DNA from 2 places in the Streptomyces sp. NPDC107528 genome. Region 2 is predicted to be linked to the other one. Evidence: riboswitches for the same ligand, from Rfam matches in the RefSeq annotation. Region 2 holds a riboswitch; the other holds the start of a gene.

Region 1 (11,841 bases), on a different contig from region 2:
TCGACGGCGTCCAGGGTCTCGGTGAGCGAGCCGATCTGGTTCACCTTCACCAGCAGGGCGTTGGCGGCGCCCTCGTCGATGCCGCGGGCCAGGCGCTCGGGGTTGGTGACGAACAGGTCGTCTCCGACGAGCTGGACCTTGTCACCGAGCCTGTCGGTGATGGTCTTCCAGCCGTCCCAGTCGTCCTCGAACAGCGGGTCCTCGATGGAGACGAGCGGGTACGCGTCGACGAGCTCCGCGTAGTACTCGGTCATCTCGGCGGCCGAGCGGTCCTTGCCCTCGAAGGTGTAGACGCCGTCCTTGTAGAACTCGGACGCGGCGACGTCGAGCGCGAGGGCGATCTGCTCGCCGGGGGTGTAGCCGGCCTCCTTGATCGCCTCCAGGATGAGGTCGAGGGCCTCGCGGTTGGAGCCGAGGTTCGGGGCGAAGCCGCCCTCGTCGCCGAGGCCGGTGGCCAGGCCCTTGCTCTTCAGGACCTTCTTCAGCGTGTGGTAGACCTCGGCGCCCCAGCGCAGGGCCTCGGAGAAGGACTCCGCGCCGATCGGGGCGATCATGAACTCCTGGATGTCCACGTTGGAGTCGGCGTGCGAGCCGCCGTTCAGGATGTTCATCATCGGCACCGGCAGCAGGTGCGCGTTGGGGCCGCCCAGGTAGCGGAACAGCGGGAGGTCGCTGGCCTCGGAGGCGGCGTGGGCGACGGCGAGGGAGACGCCGAGGATGGCGTTGGCGCCGAGGGAGCCCTTGTTGTCGGTGGCGTCCAGGTCGAACATCGCCTGGTCGATCAGGCGCTGCTCGGTGGCGTCGTAACCGACCAGCTCCGGGCCGATCTGCTCGATGACGGCGAGGACGGCCTTCTCCACGCCCTTGCCGAGGTAGCGGTTCGAGTCGCCGTCGCGGAGCTCGATGGCCTCGAAGGCGCCCGTCGAAGCGCCGGACGGAACGGCGGCACGACCCGTGCTGCCGTCGTCGAGGCCGACCTCGACCTCGACCGTGGGATTGCCTCGGGAGTCCAGGATTTCCCGGGCTACGACGACGTCGATGGACGGCACGAGTATCTCCTTCTTGGGATGTGAAGCACTGTGTCGCTGGTGGTGCGGGGCTGTGAGCCTTGCGACTAGAGCCTAACCGCCCCGGGGACATCGGCAGCCGACCGACCGTCCCGTGGACAGGACCGAACCGTACCCATTGTTCCCTACCGGAACAAAGGGTGGGTGACCAACAGGGAAAGAAAAAGCCCCGCCCCGGTGCGTACGGGGGAACACGCACCGGAGCGGGGAGCCCGTGGGGGACGGGGGTGACCCTCACGAGGTCTTCATGATGAGTTCCACGGATGTGAGGGCTCTGTGGTTCAGCTTGTGGCCGCGTATTACTTCAGGTGCAGCTGCTGACCCGGGTAGATCAGGTCGGCGTCCTCGACGATGTCCTTGTTCAGCTGGAACAGCTTCTCCCAGCCGCCCTTGACCTTCTTCTTCTCGGCGATCGAGCTGAGGGTCTCACCCTTGACGACCTTGTACTCGCCGTCGCCCTTCTTGACCTTCTTGCCGGTCGGGGTGGTGACGGTCTTGGTCGACTTCTTCTCGGCCGCCGGACGGTCGGCGGAGCGGGAGGCCGGCTGCTCCTCGGTGGCGCGAGGGGTGGCCTCGGTGCTCTGCGAGGAGCCGGAGCCGTTGTACGCGGCGCTCGACAGGCCGGTGCCGCAGTGCGGCCAGGCACCCTTGCCCTGGCCCGCGAGAACCTTCTCGGCGATCTCGATCTGCTGCGCCTTGGTGGCCTGGTCGGCGGTGGAGGCGTACGCCGTGCCGCCGTACGCGGCCCAGGTGGAGGCGGAGAACTGCAGGCCGCCGTAGTAGCCGTTGCCGGTGTTGATGGACCAGTTACCGCCGGCCTCGCACTGGGCGACGGCGTCCCACTCGGAGGCGGTGGCGGCGGAGGCGCTGCCGGCCGCCATCAGCGGGGCGGCGACGGCGGCGGCGCCGGTGACGCCGACGACGGCTATGGCGCGGGCGGCCTTGGACGGACGACGGTGCTTGCCCTTGCTGGAAAACAGCATGGTTGGATCCCCTCACCGACGCCTGCGAGGTGAGCTGTCGGGTTCGGGCCGGTTGAGTTGCCCGGCCGCGCTCGTCCGCCTTTCGGCTCGCGTTGCGCGGCTTCACCCCAAGCCGACTCCGGCGTGCGGCCCCGAAAGGCCTCAACTGCCGGACCCGGCGCTTACCTTGGGTCCCCCGCTCCTGCCTACGGCGCTTGACGCGACGACTGTTCCCGTGCGGCCACTGGCAGGATTCGGCGTTGCGGCAGCCGGGGCTCGTGGTGACGAGCGATCACGACCGTAGACACCCGATTCCCGGAATTACAAAGACGATCAGGGCTTCTGAGATCTATCTCTCACCGCATTCAAAACGGACATTCAGGTGCGAAAGGTGACGCGAACTCTCGTTGTTTTTCGCCCCGTTCGGCCCTTATTCGACGGGGACGTCCAGGGTCTGACCGGGGACGATGTCGTTCGCGTTGCCGCCGATGGCGCCCTTGTTCGCGTCGTACAGCGCCCGCCACCCGCCGTCGAGGTCAAGGGAGTCGGCGATGGAGGCCAGAGTGTCGCCGGCGCGGACCTTGTACGAGGCGTGGCGACCGGAGGACTCGGGGGCCGGGTCCACGGTCTCGCTCTCATCGGCACTGGGCCCGCGGTGCCGACCGGAGCCGGCCTCCTCGCCGGTGAGCGCGCCGGTGTCGACGAGGCTCCAGGCGCCCACATCTTGCACCCAGTTGTCCTGATTGTCCCCGTCCGAGGTCTCCACGGGGGAGCTGTCGGGCGACTTCGAGGCCTTGGCGTCGGGTGACGCATCGGCCTTCGCGGAGCTGTCCGCCTTGGACGACGAAGGGGACGAAGACGTAGAAGAGGAAGAAGAGGGGGAAGAGGGGGAAGAGGATGAGTCCTGGGGCGATTCGGACGAAGCGCTGGGCGATTCGCTCGACGAACCCGACGAGCCATCGGCCGGGTCCGACGAGTTCGAGGAACCCGAGGAGTCGGACGAATTGGACGAACTCGATGAGCCGGACGAATCAAGCAAGCCGGAGGACCCGGACACATCGGACGGCGAGTCGTCGTCCACTCCGGTGTCGAGGTCGACCAAGCCGTTCTTCGGGGTGAGCCCGTTGAGCACCGCACAGGTACCCCAGGGCTTGGTTCCCTGGTCGGCGAGGATCTCCTGCGCCACGGCGATCTGCTGGGAACGGCTCGCCAGGTCGGGACGCGGGGCGAAGTCGAGGCCGCCGTACTGCTCCCAGTCGTCCTGGGTCAGCTGCAGTCCGCCGTAGCGCCCGTTGCCCTCGTCCGTGCTCCAGGAGCCACCGCTCTCGCACTCGGCCACCTTGTCCCACACGGTGCCGTCGGCGGCGCTCGCGCTCGCGGCGCCGAGCAGCGGGATGGCGATGGCGGACCCGGTCACTCCGGCCGCGACGAGGAGAGCCGGCGCCTGACGGGGGCGACGGTGACGACCGTTCCCGGAGAGCATGCGGGGACCTTTCACGAGGCAGCAGTGACCGCGGCGCTTTAAACCTGGCGCCGTCGTTGATCCGTGAACGTATAGGCATTCGATCACTTGTCACAAGTTAATGCCGCGTAGATCACGTGAAGATCACAGAGTTGAGCGCGCGTCACGTTTGACGAGGTGGACGCACTCACCCAACTGGTGTGAAATCCACCGGAAGTGTGCGCAGCCCACGCATGATGAGACCTCCGCGCCACCTCAACTCCCCCGGGTCCACGGCGAGTCGGAGATCCGGGAGGCGGGTGAGGAGTGTGGCGAGGGCGGCCTGGCCCTCCAGGCGGGCCAGCGGGGCGCCAAGGCAGTAGTGGATGCCGTGGCCGTAGCCGAGGTGCTGATTGTCCCGGCGGCCGAGGTCGAGGACGTCGGGGTCGGCGAACCGCTCCGGGTCCCGGTCGGCGGCGGCCAGGACGACGAGAACGGGGTCACCGGCCCCGATGTCCTGCCCGCCGATGGTGAGCGGCTCGGTGGCGAAGCGCCAGGTGGCGAGCTCCACGGGGCCGTCGTAGCGCAGGAGTTCCTCCACGCCGGTTTCGAGGAGGCCGGTCTCCCCGGCGGCGAGGGACGACTGCAGGCGGGCGCGCTGCTCGGGGTGTGTGAGCAGCGCGTAGACGCCGTTGCCGATCAGGTTCACGGTCGTCTCAAAACCGGCAAACAGGAGGATAAAGGCCATCGCCGCGGCCTCGTTCTCGGTGAGGTGCTCTCCGTGGTCGGAGGCCCGGATGAGTCCGGAGATGAGGTCCTCACCGGGCGTGGGCTCCTCGGGCAGGGCTTCCCGCTTGCGGTGGATGAGGTCGGCCAGATAGCCGCGCATCTTCTTCACCGACCGCGCGACACCGCCGCGGGGGCCGCCCTGGTGGCGGATCATCATGCCCGCCCAGTCCCGGAAGTCGTCCTGGTCCTCGCGGGGGACGCCGAGCAGGTCGCAGATGGCGTAGATGGGAAGCGGGAAGGCGAACTCGTGGATGAGGTCGGCGCTTCCCTTCGCCGCGAACTGGTCGATCAGCTGGTCCGTGAGCTCCTGCACCCGGGGCGCGAACTCGGCGACCCTGCGGGGCGTGAACGCCTTGGAGACCAGCCTGCGCAGCCTGGTGTGGTCCGGCGGGTCGATGTTGAGCAGATGCGTCATGAGCTCGGCCTTGCGCTCACCGGGGATGCCGGTCTTGCCCTTGGCGTGCGCGGGCTCGTCGTGATGGGCGGGGTTCTTGGAGAGCCGGTTGTCCGCGAGGGTCTGCTTGGCATCGTCGTACCGGGTGACCAGCCAGGCCTCCACACCGCTGGGCAGCCGGGTCCGATGGACCGGGGCGTGCTCGCGGAGCCAGGCGTAGGCGGGGTAGGGGTCGGTCGCGAACTCCCAGGTGAAGAGGTCGGGGGGTCCGGACGGTTCGGAGGGTCCGGAGGGTCCGGAGAGTCCGGGAGTGGTGCCGGTGGGGGTGGGCTGGTTGGTCACTCCTTGACGGTATCCGTTGCCGGTCCGGCCCCTGTTCCCCGCCAACCGTTGCCGGTCCGGCCTCGCTCCCTACTGAGGGGACACCCCCTCGGCGGCCCGCACGGCATCCCGGAAGGTCCGAGCCGCGACCCTCAGGGCCGCCTCCGGGTCCACCCCCGCCGCCTCCGCGCGCACCGCCATCGCGAGGAGTTCGTAGCCGAGGCCGTCCCCCGTCGGCAGTGGTACCTCCAGGCCCGCCGTACGCACCCGGGACGCCAGCTTCGCGGCCAGTGCCAGGCCCGGCTGTCCGAGCGGGATCCCGTCCGTCACCGACTCGCGCTGCTTCTCCGTCGCCTTCGTGCGCAGCCAGTGCTCCTTGACCTCCTCGGGGGTCGTCGCCGTCTCGTCGCCGAAGACGTGCGGGTGGCGGTGGATGAGCTTGGTGACGATGCCGCCGGCCACGTCGTCGATGGAGAAGGGGGACTCCAGGTCCTCCTCGGCTATACGGGCGTGGAAGACGACCTGCAGAAGAACGTCGCCCAGCTCCTCGCGGAGTTCGTCGCGGTCGCCGTCCTCGATCGCCTCTACGAGTTCGTAGGCCTCCTCGATCCCGTACTTCGCCAGGCCCTTGTGGGTCTGCTGGGAGGACCACGGGCACTCGACGCGGATGCGGTCCATGACCTGGACGAGGTCGAGGAGGCGGGCGCCGGGCAGGTCGTAGGAGGCGGGGAGCAGTTCCAGGTCCGGCATGCTGACCCGTCCGGAGCCCGCGAGCCGTGCCAGGCCGTCCGTCAGGGCCGGCTCGCCCTCGCCCGTCGCCACGACCACGACCGTGCGGCCGCCGGCGCACGCGGCGATCAGCTGCTCGGCGGCCGGGGCGGTCTCGTCGACCGCTATGCCTGCCTCGCGCAGATACGGCAGCTGGGGGTGCGCGCCGTCCGCGCACAGCACACGGTCGGCCGCGTGCAGCGCCTGCCAGGCGGGCCAGGACAGCAGGCCGGGTGCGACACGGTGGCTGGTGGTGAGCAGGACGATGCGGCCGGGGGCGGCTTCGGGACTGGTTGCGTTCACGATCCGAACGTAACCCACGTCGCCGACGGGCCCCCGAGTTATCCACAGGCAAGTTGTCCACAGGCTGGGTGGGGATGCCCTCGCCTGTTCACATGGGGCGGCTGCCCTGCCGCTACGCCGTCTGCTGCGTCCCCGTCGCCGTCACCTCGCGCACCCACGGCGTCTTCGCGTCCGCCCGGCCGCTCTTCTGGACGTCCCAGGTGCCGTAGCGCGGGTTGAGGTCGATGTCGAGCTTCTTGGACGCCTCGGCCAGGGCGTTCCAGAAGGCGGGCTTGCCGGTGTCGGTGCCGAGGGAGGTGGCGAGTTTCTGGGCCTCCAGCTGGAGGCGGAGGTTCTCGTCGAGGCGCTGCGGCGGGATGCCGTACTGCTGGAGCCAGGCCGTCTCCAGCGCCTTGGCGCCGCCGACCTGCTTCTCCAGGCCGCCGCGCATTTCCTGGAGCTCCTTGCGGGTGACGGTCACGCCCGCCTCCTGGGCGGCCCGGTGCAGCACCTGGTCGAGAACCATCGTGTGCAGGACGTCCCGCGGGAGGGTGCCGGACTTGGCGATGACCTGCGCGTACTGGGCGTCGTCGGGGACGGCCTCACGCTGTGCGGCGCGTACCTCGCCGACCCGGTTCTCCAGCTGCGCGACGGTGATCCGCTGGCCCCCGACGACGGCCGCCGCACCCGGATGCGCGTCGCTTCCGCAGGCGGTCAGCAGGGGCGCCGCGACGATCGCGGCGGAGAGAAGGAGCGCGGTACGACGGCGGCGGTGCAAGGAGACCTCCTGAGGGAGCGCAACAACAGGTGCGGTGCGCAGCACCTCCACCAGGGGTGGTGGTCGGGCGACGGGCGGGCGCACAAAGTCTTGCGGTGATCGATGGTAGGCAGTGGGCAAGCTCTGGCCAACCCATTCGACCAACGATTCGCCAGGACTTCGGGCACCGAAGCACCCCCGCCCGGCCCACCGGCGCCGGGGCGGCCGGGCAGGGACTAGCCGCGCACCTGCCCCAGCCACTGCAGCGTCCGCCGTACGTCCGTCGCGAGGGGGTGGCCGGGGCCGTGCAGGCGTTCCACGTCGTGCAGCAGGCGGGCCAGGGTGTCGTGGGCGGCGGGGCGGTCGCCGAGGGCGAGCAGGAGGTGGCCGATGCGGCGGCGGACGTCGTGCGCGAGCTGGGGGTCGCCGGAGACGTACTGGTTCTCGTAGTACGGCAGCAGCCGGCGGTATTCCGCGAGCGCGGCCGCCGGTTCGCCGAGCTGCTCCAGGCACTGGGCGGCGTCGTAGCGGAAGCGCAGGGACTGCGGGTCGGCCTGGCCGGCCTCGGCGGCGCGCTCATCGGCGAGGCGGCGCAGTTCGGGCAGCGCGCGCCGGTACTGGCCGTCGTCCATGAGCGTGGCCGCGTACTGCTTGCGCAGGGTGCGCACCACCGGGGAGTGCTCGCCGTGCTGTTCGGCGGCAGCGGGCAGGATCGAGCCGAGGATGTCGACGGCCTGGGTGATGCGGCCCTCGCCGAGGAGGCGCTTGACCTCGTCGACGGCGCGCGCGACGTCCGGCTTGTCGGCGGCGGGTGGGTCGGGTGCGGCCGGGGCGGGCTGGGGCGCGGGGGTGCGGGCGCGGTCCGGCCAGGGTGCGTGCGGGCGCAGGAAGGGGCGCGTGGGGTCGAGGGGCGAGCCTGTTGGTGTCCCGCGCGCGGGCAGGAGCGGCGCCAGGTCCTCGTACACCTCCTGCGCGGAGGCGGGGCGGTGCTGCGGGTCCTTGGTGAGCAGGCGCAGGACCAGGGCTTCGAGTTCCTCGGGGACCTCGGGACGGATACGGCGCACAGGCAGCGGCGGCTCGTACAGGTGCCGGTGCAGCACGCCGAGCGCGGTCGAACCGGAGAACGGCACGTCGCCGCTGAGGAGTTCGTGCAGGACCACACCGAGCGCGTACAGGTCGGTGTACGGGCCGACCGCGCCGCCCATCGCCTGCTCGGGGGCCATGTAGGCGGGCGAGCCGATGGGGGTGCCGGTGTGGGTGAGGCGGGTGGTGTCGGCGTCCATGACGGAGGCGACGCCGAGGTCGAGGACGGTGACGGTGCCGTCCTGCTTCACCATCACGTTGCGCGGCTTGAGGTCGCGGTGGACGATCGGCACGGCGTGCACGGCGCTCAGTACGGCGCACAGTTGCGCGGCGACCGCCACGGCCCACTGCCAGGGGTAGGGGTCGTGCTCGGCGAGGTGGCCGGCGAGGTCGACGCCGTCGACGTACTGCATGACGAGGAACAGTTCCTCGCCCTCGCTGCCCGCGTCGTGGACGGTGACGAGCCCGGGGTGGTCGACCTGCGCGGTGACCCGGCACTCGCGCTCGAACCGGCGGCGCAGTTCGCCCGCCTCCTGCCCGGCCACCTTGTCGGGGCGCAGCAGTTTCACGGCAACGCGCCGGTCGAGCCGCTGGTCGTACGCCGTCCAGACCTGTCCCATGCCGCCCTGACCGATGAGCGTGGACAGTTCATAGCGGTCGGCGACGACACGTCCTGTCGTCACGGTCACCTGTCGCCCTCGTGGTTGCCGTCCTGGCGGCCGTCGTGCTTGCGCAGATAGTCACTGAGCTCGTCGAGCTCGGCGCGGACCTGGTCGATGCGCGCGGGCGCGGGGCGCTGCGGGGGCGGCGGGACGGGGGTCCGGGGCATCGGGGTCTGGGATGTCGGGGTCTGGGATGTCGGGGTCTGGGGGCCCGGTGCCTGGGGTATCGGCGTCCCGGGTATCGGCGCCGACTGCGACACCGTCGTGGCGGTGTACGGCGACCCGGCCTGCGGATAGCCGTAGGACTGGGCCGGGACGGAGGGCCGCTGGGTGTAGCCCGGGAAGCGGAGCTGGTGGAAGTGGCGTATGTCCGCGGAGAGGTAGTACGCGATCGCGGCAACGAGGCCGCCCAGGAGGAGCAGGAGGCCGGTCCAGCCGCCCGCGGTGTGGATCTCGTCGCCGGGCTCGGAGCCGATCATGTACAGGCTGAGGAATTCCACCACGATCGATGCCGCGAACAGGCCCCAGTCGAGGGGCTTGCGGGTCACGATGGCCAGCCGCAGCATCATCGTCCACGTCAGCAGGCCGAAGCTCAGCACCGAGACCACGACGAACAGCAGGCGCAGGAAGACCAGCCACCCGGTGGGCGGCGGCTGCTTCACCGGCTGCGTGTAGCCGTGGCCTTGCATGGCTGCTCCTGATGCCTGAAGTGGGCGTACGGTCGACCGGTCCTGCCCAGTGCCGGGCAACCTCGGTCGTGCGATTGTCGCTTCGAGCGTATAGGCCGACACCGACATACGGTCACCGGTTGTACCGAACCGTTGCCGAGCTGATCACTTCGTACGACGGCGGAGGTCGCGGAGGCCCCGCTTCCGGCTCACAGCGGGTGCCGCATCCACACGTTGGGCTCCACGTACACCGCGTGCCCCCGCTCCGGCTCGCAGCGCACCGGCACCAGCGCGCCCGGCACCTCGATGTCGCCCGCCGCGTCGAAGGGCAGCCCGGTCCAGCGGCGCCACTGCTCGAGGGAGCCGGCGACGGTCATGGAGGCCGGGGCGATGGAGTCGATGGTGGCGCCGGCGCGGGCATGGACGCGGAGCCACGGGTCGTGGGGCAGGCCGTCGGGGCGCACGCGGTGGGCGTACTCCTCGATGGGGGTGTGCGGTTCGAGGTGCTTGGCGCTGGGACGGACCGGGGCGACGACCTCGCTGAAGCCGTGGGCCCGGGCGTTGTCGCGCATCGCGGAGAGCATCCGCGCGGACAGGCCGCCGCCCTGGGCATGCGGGGCGACGACGACGGAGATGGCGCTGACCGTGTCGGGGCGGACGCCGGCACGCACGAGCACCTCGTCCCAGCCGCGGGCGGGCAGCAGGCCACGCCCCTCTGCGGCCAGGGCGAACGGGACGCTGTAGGCGTGGGCGACGACCTCGCCGCGCTCGTCCTCGGCGAACAGCGCGTACTGCGGGAGTTCACGCGGGATCCTGCCGTAGTGGGCGTTGCCCACCGGGTCCTGGGTCGTGAACTGGTGCCAGGTGTCCGGCATTTCCATGACCCGATCGAGCATCTCGGGGCGTTCTGCGAGGCTCGATACCTTCAGCTCCATGCCGGTCACCGTAGGCGTGGGACGCCCGCGCCGGGAAGCCGTTTTCGGGGGCGGACCAGGGCGTCACCCGCCGCACTGGTTCAGCATCATCTCCTTGTCGGCGGTCGTCACCGGAAGTTCGTACTTCAGCGAGACCTGAGCGAAACGCACCGCGTACGAGCAGCGGATCCGCTTGTTCGGGGGCAGCCAGGACGCGGGGCCGGAGTCGCCCTTGGAGCTGTTGGTCGGGCCGTCGACCGGTATGAGGTTGAGGGGGTCGTTGGCGATGTCCTGGCGCTTGCCCTTCGGCCAACGGGCGGCGCCCATCTGCCAGTCGTACGACAGCGGCATGACGTGGTCGATCTGTACGGTCGTGGCGCGGGACTTGGCCCACTCGATCGTCCGGCCCGTGTACGGGTCGTCCAGGGTCATGGAGGCCACGACGCAGTCGGAGCCGGACCGGAAGCGGACCTCCTCGCCGTCGCGCTTGAGGAGGTCGTTGCGGGTGTCGCAACCGTTGCGGGAGAACGGGATGCCGCCCGGGGCCGAGTCCATCCAGGCGTAGCCGAACTCGTCGCGGTCATAGCCCGTCTTCGGGCCGCGACCCTTGGTCGCGACCTTCTCGATCAGGGCCCGTGCCTCGGCCCGGTCGGCTTCCGAGGTGAGGGGCGCGAGCCCCGCTTTCGTGCCGTCCGGGTTGTCCAGTGGGCTCACTGCCCGGCCGGTGCCCGCGGCCGGGGTGGAGCCGGAGGGCTCGTCGTCCACGGACAGATCGACGTTCTCGCACCCCGCCAGCATCAGCACCATGCCGAGCATCGCCGCGGCGCTCGCCGCCCCGCCCCTTCGACGCATCACGATGCGTCCCCTCCCCTGCCGCCCGTTGCCGCCACGCACAGGCGGCTTTCCCAGGTACACCGTCGCGCACACGGTAGCGACCCGGCGCACGGCGGCATTCGAGAGGTCCAGACCACCTAGGCACCAGGCGGGCATACTTCGCAACCCGGGCGTATCGTCGGTGGAGAGTCACCTCGGGAAGGAGCTCTGCATGGGCATCTTCGACAAGTTCAAGAACCGTCACGCGCAGGACAAGACCAAGGACATGTCCGACACCGCGGAACGGAAGGCGAACGAGAAGACGGGCAACAAGTACGAGAGCCAGGTCGACGACGCGCAGCAACGGATGGAGCGCGGAATGGGCATGGATCGCGACCGGCCGCCCGAGCAGCCGTAGGGCCCAGGGCCCACGGAGCGGACCACCTTGAGAACAGGGCCGTCCGCGGAGAGCCAACTCCCCGCGGACGGCTTCGCGATGTCCGGCGGAGCGAGCCGACCGAGACGGACCAACCAACTCGAGCCGATCGAGTCACGCCGATCCAGCCGAGCCGAACCGGCTGAGCCCGTTCCCTCCGGGCCGGCCGTCAGACCTTCCCGATCCCCAGCGTCGTCTCCGTCGGCAGCAGCCCGGAGGACAGCACCGCCACCCAGAACTCGCCGAGCAGAGAAGCGAGGCGGTCGACCTCGTCCACAGAGAGCGACTGCCAGGGCGCGGCGGCGAGTTGGTCGGTCCGCTCCTCGACGGTGCGACGCAGTTCGCGGCCGGCCTCCGTGGCCGTACCGTCGGCGCCGACCAGACCTCGGGCGGTCAGGCGGTCACGGGCGGAGGCCCATTCCGCACGGCCCCAGCCACGGCTTTCGAAGCGCTCGACGGATGCGGCACCTATCGCGGCGAACGA
Region 2 (11,841 bases):
TCGCCCCCGGCTCGCGCCCGGCTCGCGCCCGGCTCGCCCCCGTCTCGCCCCCGTCTCGCGCCCGGCTCGCGCCCGGCTCGCCCCCGTCTCGCCCCCGTCTCGCCCCCGCCGCCCCTACCCGTCCCGTACCTGGGGCTGCCGCCCCCCAGACCCCCAGACCCCCGCTTCGGCCCTGAACGGGCCTCGTCCTCAGACGCCGGACGGGCGGGAACGTCTCCGCCTCCCCGTAAAATCGTTCCCACTGTGTCTGACTCCCTCAACGCCCCCGAAGCCCCCCAGCCCGGCACCCCGCATCAGTCCGAGGCCCCCGGCGAGCACGTCGGTCATCATCCCGGTGTCTCCGTTCGGCACACCCGGGCCAAGGGGGAACCCCGGTTCCCGGACGGGCCGAAGGCCGACCCCGCCGGGTCGCACTTCGAGCGGCGGATCCGGAGTTTTCAGCCGCGGCGGAGCAGGGTGACCGCGGGGCAGGCGGACGCGTTGCAGCGGCTGTGGCCGAAGTGGGGGCTCGACATCGACGGGCAGTGTGTCGTCGACCTCGCCGAGCTGTTCGGGAACGACAACCCCGTCGTGCTGGAGATCGGCTTCGGGATGGGGGAGGCGACCGGGCAGATGGCCGGCGCCGACCCCGGCACCAACATCCTCGCCGTCGACGTCCACACCCCGGGGCAGGGCAACCTCCTCAACCTCGCCGACCACAACGGCCTGAACAACGTCCGCGTCGGCAACGGCGACGCCATCATCCTGCTCCGCGAGATGCTCGCCCCGGACTCGCTCAACGGCCTGCGCGTCTATTTCCCCGACCCCTGGCCCAAGAAGCGGCACCACAAGCGGCGGCTGATCCAGCCCGAGTTCCTCAGCCTCGCCGCGACCCGGCTGAAGCCCGGCGCGCTGGTGCACTGCGCGACCGACTGGGAGCCGTACGCCGAACAGATGCTCGAAGTGCTGACCGCGCACCCCGACTTCGAGAACACACAGGCAGACGGCGGTTTCTCGCCCCGTCCGGAGTTCCGGCCGCTGACCCGTTTCGAGGGCCAGGGACTGGACAAGGGTCATGTGGTGAACGACCTGCTCTTCCGCCGCGTACAGCGGTAGGAGCAGCGGAAAGCACAGCACTGACACCAGCACAAGTATCACCACCAGCACCAGCACCAGCACCGACCAGACCATCGACAGCAAACCCCACCGGCGCCCGAGCCCCCCTCGCGCTGCTGCGGGCGGCGCCCCTGCCTCGTTAGGGTCCATGCCGTGGCCACCTGCCCCCCGTATCCGACGCACCCCACCGGTCCCACCGGCGGCGCACTGCGGCACGCGCACTGGTGGCAGAAGCGATGGGTGCGTTACGGCGCGCTCAGCACCCTGCTCGCGCTCTCCGGGCTGGTCATCCTCGCGCTGGTGCGTGAGCAGACCGGCACCGAGGGGTTCCTGGTCGGGCTCGGTCTGGCCGTCCTGCCCGTGCCGCTGCTGGTCGCCGCGTTCCGGTGGCTGGATCGCGTCGAGCCGGGCCCGTGGCGCAATCTGCTGTTCTCCTTCGCCTGGGGCGCCTGCGCGGCGGCGCTGATAGCGATCGTCGCCAACAGCTTCGCGACCCGATGGATAGCGACCGCGACGGCCGATCCGTCGCACGCGGACACCCTCGGCGCGACCGTCATAGCGCCCGTGGTGGAGGAGATCGCGAAGGCCGCGGCCGTCCTGCTGGTCTTCCTCTTCCGCAGGCGGGACTTCACCGGCATCGTCGACGGCGTGGTGATAGCCGGCGTCACCGCCACCGGTTTCGCCTTCACCGAGAACATCCTCTACCTCGGTACGGCCTTCGGTACCGACCAGCTCTCCGGCGACGGCGGCATCGCCTCCGTCACCGCGGCGACCTTCTTCGTCCGCGTGATCATGTCGCCCTTCGCGCACCCGCTCTTCACCGTCCTGACCGGCATCGGCTTCGGCATCGCCGCACTCTCCGGCGAGCGGCAGCACGCGCGGCGCGTCCTCCTCCCCCTCTCCGGGCTGCTGCTCGCCATGGGCATGCACGCCCTGTGGAACGGCTCGTCGTCCTTCGGCGAGTTCGGGTTCTTCGCGGTGTACGCGGCCTTCATGGTGCCCACGTTCGGGCTGCTCACCTGGCTGGTGATCTGGACCCGGCAGCGCGAGCTGAGGACCGTGCGCGAGGAGCTGCCCGCCTATGTCGTCACCGGGTGGCTGTCGCCGAGCGAGCCGTACGCACTGGGCTCGATGCGGGACCGGCGGGTGGCCCGGCAGTACGCGCGCCGCCACGGCGGGCGGACGGCGGCGCGGGCCGTGGCGCAGTACGAGGCCTACGCCACGTCGTTGGCGTTCCTACGGCACCGGGGACGCCGCGGGCGGGCCGGCGCCGACTTCGTCGTACGGGAACACGAGTTGCTGCACGAGCTGTGGCGACGCCGGGAGGTCGCACGGCCGGCACTGGAGCACGCGGTGGCCGCGGCGCGGGTCTGGCCGCCGGCTCATGGGTACGGGGCGCCGCCCGGTCACTGGCAGCCGTACGGGAGCGGGTACGCGGGATACGGGGCGGCGGCGCCCTACCCCGCGTACAACCCCTATCGGACGTGACCGTGGGGCGGCGGGAGGATCATGCCGACGCCGCCGTGAGCCTCCCCAGTTCCCCCTCCGTCAACGTCAGCTCCGCCACCCCCAGCAGCGCCGGCAGCTGCTCCGGCGTCCGTGCCGAGGCGATCGGGGCCGTGACCGTCGGCTGGGCCGCGAGCCAGGACAAGGCCACCGCGGCCACGGGTACCTCGTGGGCGGACGCGATCTCGTCCAGCACCGCCAGCACCCTGCGGCCCCGCTCCGTCTCCGCGTGCTTGCCGGCGCCCTGGGCACGGGGACTGTCCACGGCCGTACCGGCGCGGTACTTGCCCGTGAGGAACCCGGCCGCCAGGGCGAAGTACGGGACCGCCGCCAGGCCCTGCCGTTCGGCGAGGTTCTGGAGTTCGCCCTCGTAGGTGTCGCGGGAGACCAGGTTGTAGTGGGGCTGGAGGGCGACATAGCGAGCCAGGCCTTCGCGGTCGGAGAAGGCGAGGGACGCCTCCAGCCGCGTCGCCGAGATGTTGGAGGCGGCGATGTCGCGCACCTTGCCCGCCTTCACCAGCTCGTCCAGCGCGCCGACGATCTCCTCGACCGGCACTTCCGGCTTGTCGAAGTGGGTGTAGTAGAGGTCGATGTGGTCGGTGCCGAGGCGACGCAGGGAGGCGTTTGCGGCCGCCTTGATGTTGGCGGCGGTGAGGCCCTGGAAGTCGGGATGCTGGCTGACCTTCGTGGCGATCACGATGTCCGCCCGGTTGCCGCGCGCCTTCAGCCAGTTGCCGATGACGGTCTCGGACTCGCCGCCCACGTTGCCCTCGACCCACGCCGAGTACGAGTCGGCCGTGTCGATGAAGTTGCCGCCCGCCTCGGTGTACGCGTCGAGGACGGCGAAGGACTGGGGCTCGTCGGCGGTCCAGCCGAAGACGTTGCCACCGAGGCAGAGCGGGAAGACCTCGAGGTCGGAGGAGCCGAGCTTGCGTAGAGAAGTCATGCTCGACATCAACGTCCGTGATGGAGGCCGATCTTCCGGAAGGGCCGCAAAGTTCCCGTAAACAGGCGAACCCCGGCGCTGCGGATACCGGCAGGCCTGACGTCGGGGGGACGCCGTCAGGACTGCCGAGGATCGGAGCAGGAAGCCGGGGTTCAGAAGTGGCCGAGCCTCAACAGGCGCACGGGCCGTCAGGACTTCAGGGCGTGAGCCCCTTGCCGCGCAGCCACGCCAGCGGGTCGATGCCGCTGGAGCTGCCGCCGGGGTGCACCTCGAGGTGCAGGTGGGCGCCGGTCACGTTGCCCGTGGCGCCGACGCGGCCGATGACGTCACCGGTGTTGACCTTCTGGCCGACGCTCACGCTGATCGAGGACTGGTGCGCGAACCAGACCTCGGTGCCGTCGTCGAGGGTGAGCTCGGTCTTGTAGCCGTACGAGCCGTCCCAGCCGGCGAACGTGATCGTGCCGCTGTGCACGGCCTTGATCAGCGTCCCGGTGGGCGCGGCGAAGTCGAGGCCCGTGTGGTAGCCGGAGGACCAGTAGGCGCCGGCCTGCCCGAAGGTCGAGGTGAGGGTGTACGAGGAGGTCGGCAGTGTGTACTGCTTGGCCAGCTCGGCGAGTCGCTCGGCCTCGGCCTTCTTGCGGGCCTCCTCCTCGGCCTCGGCCTTCGCGGCGGCGGCCTTGGCCTTGGCTTCCTTCTCCGCCTTGGCGGCCGCGTCGGCGGCCTCCTTCTCGGCGGCGGCGACCGCGGCTGCGGCGGCCTTGCTGTCGATCTGGTCCTGCTGGAACTCGGCCTGCGCGATGATCCGGCTCCGCAGCGCCTCACCGGCGTCGGAACCGCCCTGCGCGGTGTCCTCGGAGGTCTCGCCCATGGTGCTGAGCGCGGTGGCCGCGTCCTCGGCGGGGTCGGAGGAGTCGTCCGAGATCAGGGGCAGGTCCGGCATGGTGATGGCGACCGGCGGCTTGCCGCTGTTCGCGCTGGCCATGCCGCCCGCGCCGACGGCGGCTATGACACCGACGCCGAGGACCGTGGAGCTGCGGGCGAGTCCCCCGCCGCGCTGCTTGGAGACGCGATGCCTGCCGCGTACGGGACGAAGGGACTCCGCGGTGGGGTTCCACTCCTCGAAGGGGCCCTCGTCGGTGCGGTCGCGGTCGTAGCCGAAGGTGTCGGTATTGCGCTGACTCGGCACGAACGGGGCTTGCGGGGCAGGCCGGTTGGACGCCACGTGGGCGTACTCCTTTCCTTCCTTCTCGCCTACCGGGTTAGCTGACGGGTTCGGAGCAGGAAGGTCTCCTACGCGCGTATACCGCCCGTGAGTTCACGGTGGTATTTGCGCGATTCACCCCAAGGTGGTGGTTCCCCGGTTCCCTTTCGAGATTCGGCGCGTGCGCACGGAGCCGACTCTTGTGACGGCTGGGACGACCGCGCTGCGTTATCGAACGTTAATAGACCCGGGGTGCTGATTCCAAGCTGTTCCACTTGATCATTAACGATTTTCGCCCGGACTTACGGGTCATGAGCGGCCTAAATCGGGCGAGTTGGCCAGACCTCAGGCGTCACACGGGTATTGACGGTATGTCAGTTGTTATGCGGAGGGGGATCACCCGGTCACGGCCGGTGACATCACGGCCGCCGTACGGCGATGAGGGCCATGTCGTCCGCCATCCCGCCCCCCGAGTGCCGCCGCACCTCCGTCGCGAGGACGCCGAGCAGCGCGGCCGGCTCGCGGCGGGCGTTGGCGCGCCCCGCGAGTCCCGCCTCGGGGTCGTAGAAGCGGTCGCCGGCGTCCCGTGCCTCGCTCAGGCCGTCGGTGTACAGGAGCAGCGTGGCCCCGCTCGGGCAGTCGGCCTCCTGGGCCCGGTCGGGCCAGACGCCCAGGTCCCGCATGCCGAGCGGCAGTGCGGGCTCGGCGGCGGGCAGCGCGCGCACGGTGCCGTCGGCGTGCAGCAACAGGGGCGAGGGATGCCCGCGGTTGACGAGGCGCACGATCCCGCTGCCGTGCGGCAGCTCGGCGAGCACGACGGTGGTGAACCCCTCGTCGGACTCGGCCCACTCGCGCCGGTCGCGCTCGCGGGCCAGCGCCCGCTCCAGGCGCAGTGCCACCGCCTCCAGCGTGGCCTCCTGCTCGGCGGCCTCCCGGAAGGCCCCGATGACCACGGCGACCGCGCCCACCGCCCCGATGCCCTTGCCGCGTACGTCCCCCACGACGACCCGCAGGCCGTGCGGGCTGTCCTGCACGGCGTACAGGTCGCCGCCGATGGACGCGCCCTCCTGCGCCGCCTCGTACCGTGCCGCGATCTGGAAGCCGCCGATCCGCTCGGCGGGCTGGGGCAGTACGGCGCGCTGGGCGGCCTCGGCGATCTCGCGGGCGGAGGCGAGGCGTTCGTCGCTGCGGCGGACGAGGATGTTGATGAGGACGGCGAGGACGGAGACGGTGACCACGGTGACCAGTTCCGTGATCGCCCCGGCCCGGGGCAGGCCGCCGCGCACGATGCGCAGCACGAGCAGGGCGGTGACGGCCACGATGCCCGTGAGTACGGTGCCGCGCTGTGAGTAGAGCGGGGCGGCGACCAGGGGTGCGGCGGTGAAGAAGGGGGCGCCGGTGAAGTCCGTGGGCGTGACGGAGTCGTACACGCATCCGGCCGCGATCAGCAGGGCGGGGAGCAGCCGGACGAACCGGCGTGCGTACGAGATCCGCCGTTGCTCCACCTCACCAGGGTTGCCGATGCGGGAGCGCGGGGCGAGTGGTGAGGGCCGACCGGACGAGCGGCGCGGTCGGGGGGAAAACACTCAGGGCCGGAACTGATCAGTTCCGACCCTGAGTCATCAGTAGCGGGGACAGGATTTGAACCTGCGACCTCTGGGTTATGAGCCCAGCGAGCTACCGAGCTGCTCCACCCCGCGGCGATGACTCAATAGTACGCCATCCGCAGGACAAGATGCACACGCGTTTCCCCGGCCCCGCCCTGAACGGTGTTTTCCGCACCCGTCGGGCGGGGCGGTCAGGGCAGCAGATGCCCATTCGGAGCCTTGGCCCGCCCCTCGTATTCCGGCAGGACCACGACATCCGCTCCCTCCCCCGCCAGCAGCCCGCTCCCGTCGGCCCCCGCCACGAAGGTGTCCGGCTCCCGCCAGGCCGTCACCACCCGCCGCACCCCCGCATCGAGGATCAACCGCGCACAGGGAACCGGCCGGGACGCCCGATGTGTGCAGGGCTCCAGGCTCGTGTAGACCGTGGCGTAAGTCACCCGAGGGTCCCCCGCCGCGATCTTCGCCAGCGCAGCCTCCTCCGCATGCACCACGGGATCGCCGCCCTCCCGCGAGTGCCCCCGCGCCAGCTCCGTGCCGTCGGCCGCCACCACGACCGCCCCGACGCTGAAGGCCGTCTCCGACGGCGGGCACTGCGCGGCCAGATCGCAGGCCACCGCCAGCCAGCTCCGGTCCGCGGCGGACGGCAGGACACCCGCGCCGGGCGCCGTCGGCTCGTAGCGCATCAGCACGACGTCCTCGATCTGCCGCGTCTCGACCAGCCGCAGCCGACCGCCCTGGTAGCCGCCGGGCCCGAACAGCCGGGGCGCGTCCGGGTCGCCCACGAACAGGGGCGCCAGCACCAGCTGCACCTCGTCCGCCAGCCCCTGCTGAAGGAGCTGCGTGTGAATGGTGCCGCCCCCCTCGACCATCAGCCGCTCGACGCCGCGCACCTCGCGCAGGTGCCGCAGCAGGCCCCGCCAGTCCAGGTCGGCGCCGAGCGCGACCACGTCCGCCGCGACCGGCGCGCGGCGCAGGCGCGCCGCGCCCTTCTCCGTCGTGTAGACGATCTTCTCGCCGCCGGTGTGCCAGAAGTTCGCCGTCGGGTCGAGCTCGCCGGACGCGCTGACCGTGACCTTGAGCGGAAACTCCGGTTTCCCGGCCGCCACCCGCGCGGCCCGCCGCTCGGCCGAGTTCACCAGCAGCCGCGGGTTGTCCGCGCGGATCGTGCCGGCGCCGATCAGGATCGCGTCCACGGACGCCCGTACCTCGTCGACCCGGTCGAAGTCGGCCGGGCCGGAGAGCAGCAGGCGCTCGGGGGTGGTGTCGTCGAGGTAGCCGTCCAGCGAGACCGCGGCGGACAGCAGGACGTAGGGGTACGACGGCATCGGCACGCTCCGCTTGGTTCAAGTTTGAAACAAACCTACACTGGTCGCATGACGACTCGCTGGCTCACCCCCGAGGAGCAGCGCGCCTGGCGCGCCTACATCGCCTCCGCCGCCCTCGTGGAGGACGCGCTGGACCGGCAGCTCCAGCAGGAAGCCGGCATGCCCCATCTGTATTACTCCATCCTCGCCACCCTGTCCGAGGCTCCGGAGCGGCGGCTGCGCATGACCGACCTGGCGGAGGGCCTGAAGATCACCCGCAGCCGGCTGACGTACGCCGTGACGCGCCTGGAGAAGGACGGGCTGGTGCGGCGCGAGGACTGCCGCTGGGACAAGCGCGGCAGCATCGCGGCCCTGACCGAGGAGGGGATGCGCGTCCTGGAGCGGGCGGCCCCGGGCCATGTGGAGACCGTACGGGCGCTGCTCTTCGACCGGCTGACCCCGGAGCAGGTCGGGCAGCTGGAGGAGATCTTCACGGCGGTGGCCGGGGGCTTCCAGGGCGACACCGCGCACGCCACCGCGGAGGACGTGCCGTGGCGGCGACGGTCCAGCAAGCCATGTTCGTGACGTACGCCACAGGTAACTCATTGCTTCAAATTTAAAGCATGGGATAGGGTCCTGTATCGAGGTTCTGCTTCAAATCTGAAGCAGCTGGCCCCCGCACGGAACCCGGAGAACCCGCATGCCCGACTTCACCGCCGCCGCCACCCAGCGCGCCCGCGTCCGGGTTCCGCTGCGCTTCCAGGACGGCTACGGCGTCGACGCCGAACTCATCACCTTCCACGGCCTGACCGACGGCCTGGAACACGTGGCCGTCGTCCTCGGCGACCCCGCCCCCGGCAGCACTCCCCTGGTCCGTCTGCACTCCGAGTGCCTGACCGGCGACGTCTTCGGCTCGGCCCGCTGCGACTGCGGCCCCCAGCTGCGCGAGGCCGTCGAGCGCATCGCCGAGCGCGGCGGGGTGTTGCTGTACCTGCGCCAGGAGGGCCGCGGCATCGGGCTCTACAACAAGCTCGACGCGTACGCCCTCCAGGACCAGGGCCTCGACACCTACGCCGCGAACGCCGCGCTCGGCCTCCCGGAGGACGCCCGCGACTACACGGCCGCCGCCCAGATGCTCACCGCCCTCGGCATCGACGAACTGGACCTGCTCTCCAACAACCCCGACAAGGCCGACCAGTTGCGCGCCCTCGGCATCAAGGTCCAGGGCCGCGTCCCGACCGGCGTCTTCGCCACCCCGGACAACGTCCGCTACCTGCGCGCGAAGGTCCTCCAGACCCAGCACACGCTCCCGCTGGGCGACCTCGCGAAGCTCAGCGCGGGCTGAGCGAACGGCAACAAGAAGGGGCGGGCGCCCGGTCTCTCGGACGCCCGCCCCTCAGTCGTTGTGCCGACGACTACGGCGTGACCTTCTCGATCGTCACCCCGCCGACACCCGCGGTCGTCCCGCGCGTGTTGACCAGCCGCACCTCACCGAACAGCTGACGGCCCTCCGGCACGGCCCGTGCGACGGTGACGGTCGCCGCCGCCTTCGCCGAGTCACCCGTGCCGAGCTTCACCGGCGCCGACTCGTCGACCTTGACCGAGCCGAGCGCGGAGGAGAAGTACGCGTCCCGGTAGTCGTACGCGGTCGAGCCGGACGGCACCTCGAAGCCGGACACCTCGACGGTGTACTTGCCGGTGGCCGGGTCGGCGACGGAGACGGCCTCCTCGGCGTCGCCGTCCGCGGACTGGCCGACGAGCTTGCCCTGGGCGTCGTACACCGACAGGTCGAGGTCGGCGCCCAGGTCGGAGACCTTGCCGATGGAGACGTCCAGCGAGGTCGTGCCCTCGGGCACCTCGATGGTGCTGGTGTGCGTCTCACCGCCCTTGATGGTCGGCCGCGCGGTCTTCGACGAGCCGAGCGCGCCGCCCTTGAGGTTGCCCTCGACGGCCTCCAGCTTGTTGGTCACCGTCCAGGAGGCGGCGACCGGGGAACCGACCTCGGCCTCCGGCACGGTCACGGACTCCGGGTCGAAGGAGGCGCCGTAGACGGCGGCGTTCAGCTTGAACGGGTTGTCCAGCAGCGCCGACGTACGGCGCGAGTCGACCACGATCTCCCAGACGCCGGGCACCGGCTCGGCGGACTCGGGGAGGTCCTTGGTGTCCGGGCTGTTGTCCGCGGCGGGAACGCCGTAGGGATTGATGGCGGTGAAGAACGTCCGGCTGCCCTGCTTCAGCCCGCCGAGCGTGATCTCCAGCGACTCCGTGCCCTCCGGGACGGTCACGAAGTACGACCTGAAGTTGTTGCGCTGCACCGAACCCGAGGCGGTGAACGTGTACTTGGCCGGCGTGGAGACGACGACGGTGGTGAGGACCTGCTTGTCGACGCCGACCGTCCTCGGGTCGTCGGCCTCCAGGATCGCGCTCTTGATGCCCGCGTTCTTCGGCGCGGCCTGCACCTTGACCCTCACCGGCCTGTTCAGCGGCAGGTCGACGACCTTCGGGCCGAGGATCGAGAAGGTGCGGGCCTTGTTGTTGGCCAGGCGCAGGGTGTGCGGGAGGGAGCCGGCGGGGCCGGACGTACGGGTGACGGTGACGTCGTACGTCTTCTTCTTGCCGGCCTTCAGGCCGCCCTCGCGGTCGTACAGACCCGTGCCGGAGCCCGGCGTCTTCAGCGCCTGGTCGAGCGCGGTGTCGACGGGGGCCTGCACGGCGTAGTCGTGGGCGGTGGCGCCCGCCTTGACCGCCTTCCAGGCATCGGCGACGTCGATGCGGCCGGCGCCCTCCTCGTATGCCTGGAGTCCCTCGATGTGGTGGGCGGTCGAGGTCAGGGCCGTGCGCAGCTTCTCGGGCGTCAGCTTGATGCCCTTCTGCTTCGCGGCCGACAGCAACAGCGCGGACGCGCCCGCCGCCTGCGGGGACGCCATCGACGTGCCGTTGTACATGGCGTAGCCGGCCGGGAGCTTCCAGCCCGCCTCGGCGATGGGCGCGCCCGGCATCCAGGCCGGGATCGTGCTCACCGCGGCGCCGGGGGCCACGACGGTCGGGGTGAAGCCGCCGTCCTCACGCGGGCCGCGCGAGGAGAAGTTGAACAGCTGGTACTTGGTGCGCACCCCGGTGCCGTAGTTGGCGGCGAAGGTCTCCTTGGAGACGCCGGCGCCGACCGAGATGACCTTGTCGGCGAGGCCGGGGTCGCCGATGGTGTTGGCGCCGGGGCCGGAGTTGCCCGCAGAGAGGACGAGCTGCACGCCGTAGGTGTCGATGAGCCGCGTGTAGAGCTCGGCACGCGCGTTGTTGCCGTCGTTCAGCGGGGGCAGCCCGCCGATGGACATGTTGACGACGTCGACGCCACGGTTGGCGACGAGGTCGATCATGCCCTCGGTGAGCGCGACGCTGGAGCAGCCGGGGCCGAAGATGCAGGCCCGGGAGGACACAATCTTCGCGCCGGGGGCCTGGCCGTCCATCCTGCCGCCGAGCAGGCCGTTGGCGGCGGTGATGCCGGCCACGTGGCTGCCGTGCGCGCCGGCGGTGAGGCCGATGTTGACGAAGTCGGCCTTCTTGCCGGCCCAGTCGCCGCCCAGCGGGTCCATCGGGACGTCCTTGCGGACCTCCACGACGAAGTCCTGGCTCTCGGCGATGCCGGTGGCCGGGTCGTCGGTGCCGAAGCGGCCGACCTGGTGGCCGTCCTTGTACGGCTTCATCGGGGTGTCGTCGGTGAAGTCGCCGTTGTCGTTCACGTCGACGGTGACCTTGCCGGCCTTGGCGTCGTACAGGACGCCCCAGTCGTCGGTCGTGTCGCCGTCGCGGTTGACGTCGCCGTCGGCGTCACCGTCCGCGGCCTTGCCCTGCTCGGTGACGTCCTCGCGGAAGGTGCTGACCTGGTACGCCCCTTCGGGCGCCGTCCAGCTCTTGCCGCCGAAGGTGAAGGACGGCCCGGAGACGGAGGTGGTCATCGCCCGCCAGGTGCCGTCACCGTCGACGATCGGGTCGGTTGCGGTCACCCAGTCGACGATCTTGCGCTCACCGGTCGTCGTCTTCTGCAGCGCGGGGCTCGCGAGGTCGACGCCGGAGTCGAGGACGCCGATGGTGACGCCACGGCCGTCCGCCTTCGGGTTCTTCTTCACGAAGTCGACGGCGCCCGTCTCGAAGGACGGGTTGTACGGGTTCTTCGCGGGGGTGTTC

The links. Region 2 has a riboswitch for cyclic di-AMP ahead of ACZ7L5_RS16885 (M23 family metallopeptidase). Riboswitches for the same ligand answer to the same signal wherever they lie in the genome.
Region 1: it holds a riboswitch for cyclic di-AMP, as region 2 does, so the genes downstream of both, ACZ7L5_RS40205 (transglycosylase family protein) here and ACZ7L5_RS16885 (M23 family metallopeptidase) in region 2, are expected to answer to the same signal.

Annotation. Positions count from the first base shown of each region.
Region 1 is NZ_JBVKAV010000016.1:133,378-145,218, reverse strand. It holds gene eno (phosphopyruvate hydratase) at 1-1,049, opposite strand, end outside; gene ACZ7L5_RS40205 (transglycosylase family protein) at 1,367-2,050, opposite strand; cyclic di-AMP (ydaO/yuaA leader) riboswitch at 2,055-2,253, opposite strand; gene ACZ7L5_RS40200 (transglycosylase family protein) at 2,460-3,512, opposite strand; gene ACZ7L5_RS40195 (cytochrome P450 family protein) at 3,679-4,995, opposite strand; gene ACZ7L5_RS40190 (nucleoside triphosphate pyrophosphohydrolase) at 5,065-6,045, opposite strand; gene ACZ7L5_RS40185 (SurA N-terminal domain-containing protein) at 6,158-6,802, opposite strand; gene ACZ7L5_RS40180 (protein kinase domain-containing protein) at 7,018-8,511, opposite strand; gene ACZ7L5_RS40175 (hypothetical protein) at 8,550-9,215, opposite strand; gene ACZ7L5_RS40170 (GNAT family N-acetyltransferase) at 9,404-10,129, opposite strand; gene ACZ7L5_RS40165 (HNH endonuclease family protein) at 10,193-10,960, opposite strand; gene ACZ7L5_RS40160 (Rv0909 family putative TA system antitoxin) at 11,154-11,339, shown strand; gene ACZ7L5_RS40155 (SCO6745 family protein) at 11,527-11,841, opposite strand, start outside.
Region 2 is NZ_JBVKAV010000004.1:678,306-690,146, reverse strand. It holds gene trmB (tRNA (guanosine(46)-N7)-methyltransferase TrmB) at 244-1,095, shown strand; gene ACZ7L5_RS16895 (PrsW family intramembrane metalloprotease) at 1,249-2,583, shown strand; gene ACZ7L5_RS16890 (aldo/keto reductase) at 2,603-3,547, opposite strand; gene ACZ7L5_RS16885 (M23 family metallopeptidase) at 3,744-4,769, opposite strand; cyclic di-AMP (ydaO/yuaA leader) riboswitch at 4,781-4,938, opposite strand; gene ACZ7L5_RS16880 (PP2C family protein-serine/threonine phosphatase) at 5,168-6,271, opposite strand; tRNA gene ACZ7L5_RS16875 (tRNA-Met) at 6,375-6,448, opposite strand; gene ACZ7L5_RS16870 (dihydrofolate reductase family protein) at 6,547-7,680, opposite strand; gene ACZ7L5_RS16865 (MarR family winged helix-turn-helix transcriptional regulator) at 7,729-8,244, shown strand; gene ACZ7L5_RS16860 (GTP cyclohydrolase II) at 8,360-9,004, shown strand; gene ACZ7L5_RS16855 (S8 family serine peptidase) at 9,075-11,841, opposite strand, start outside.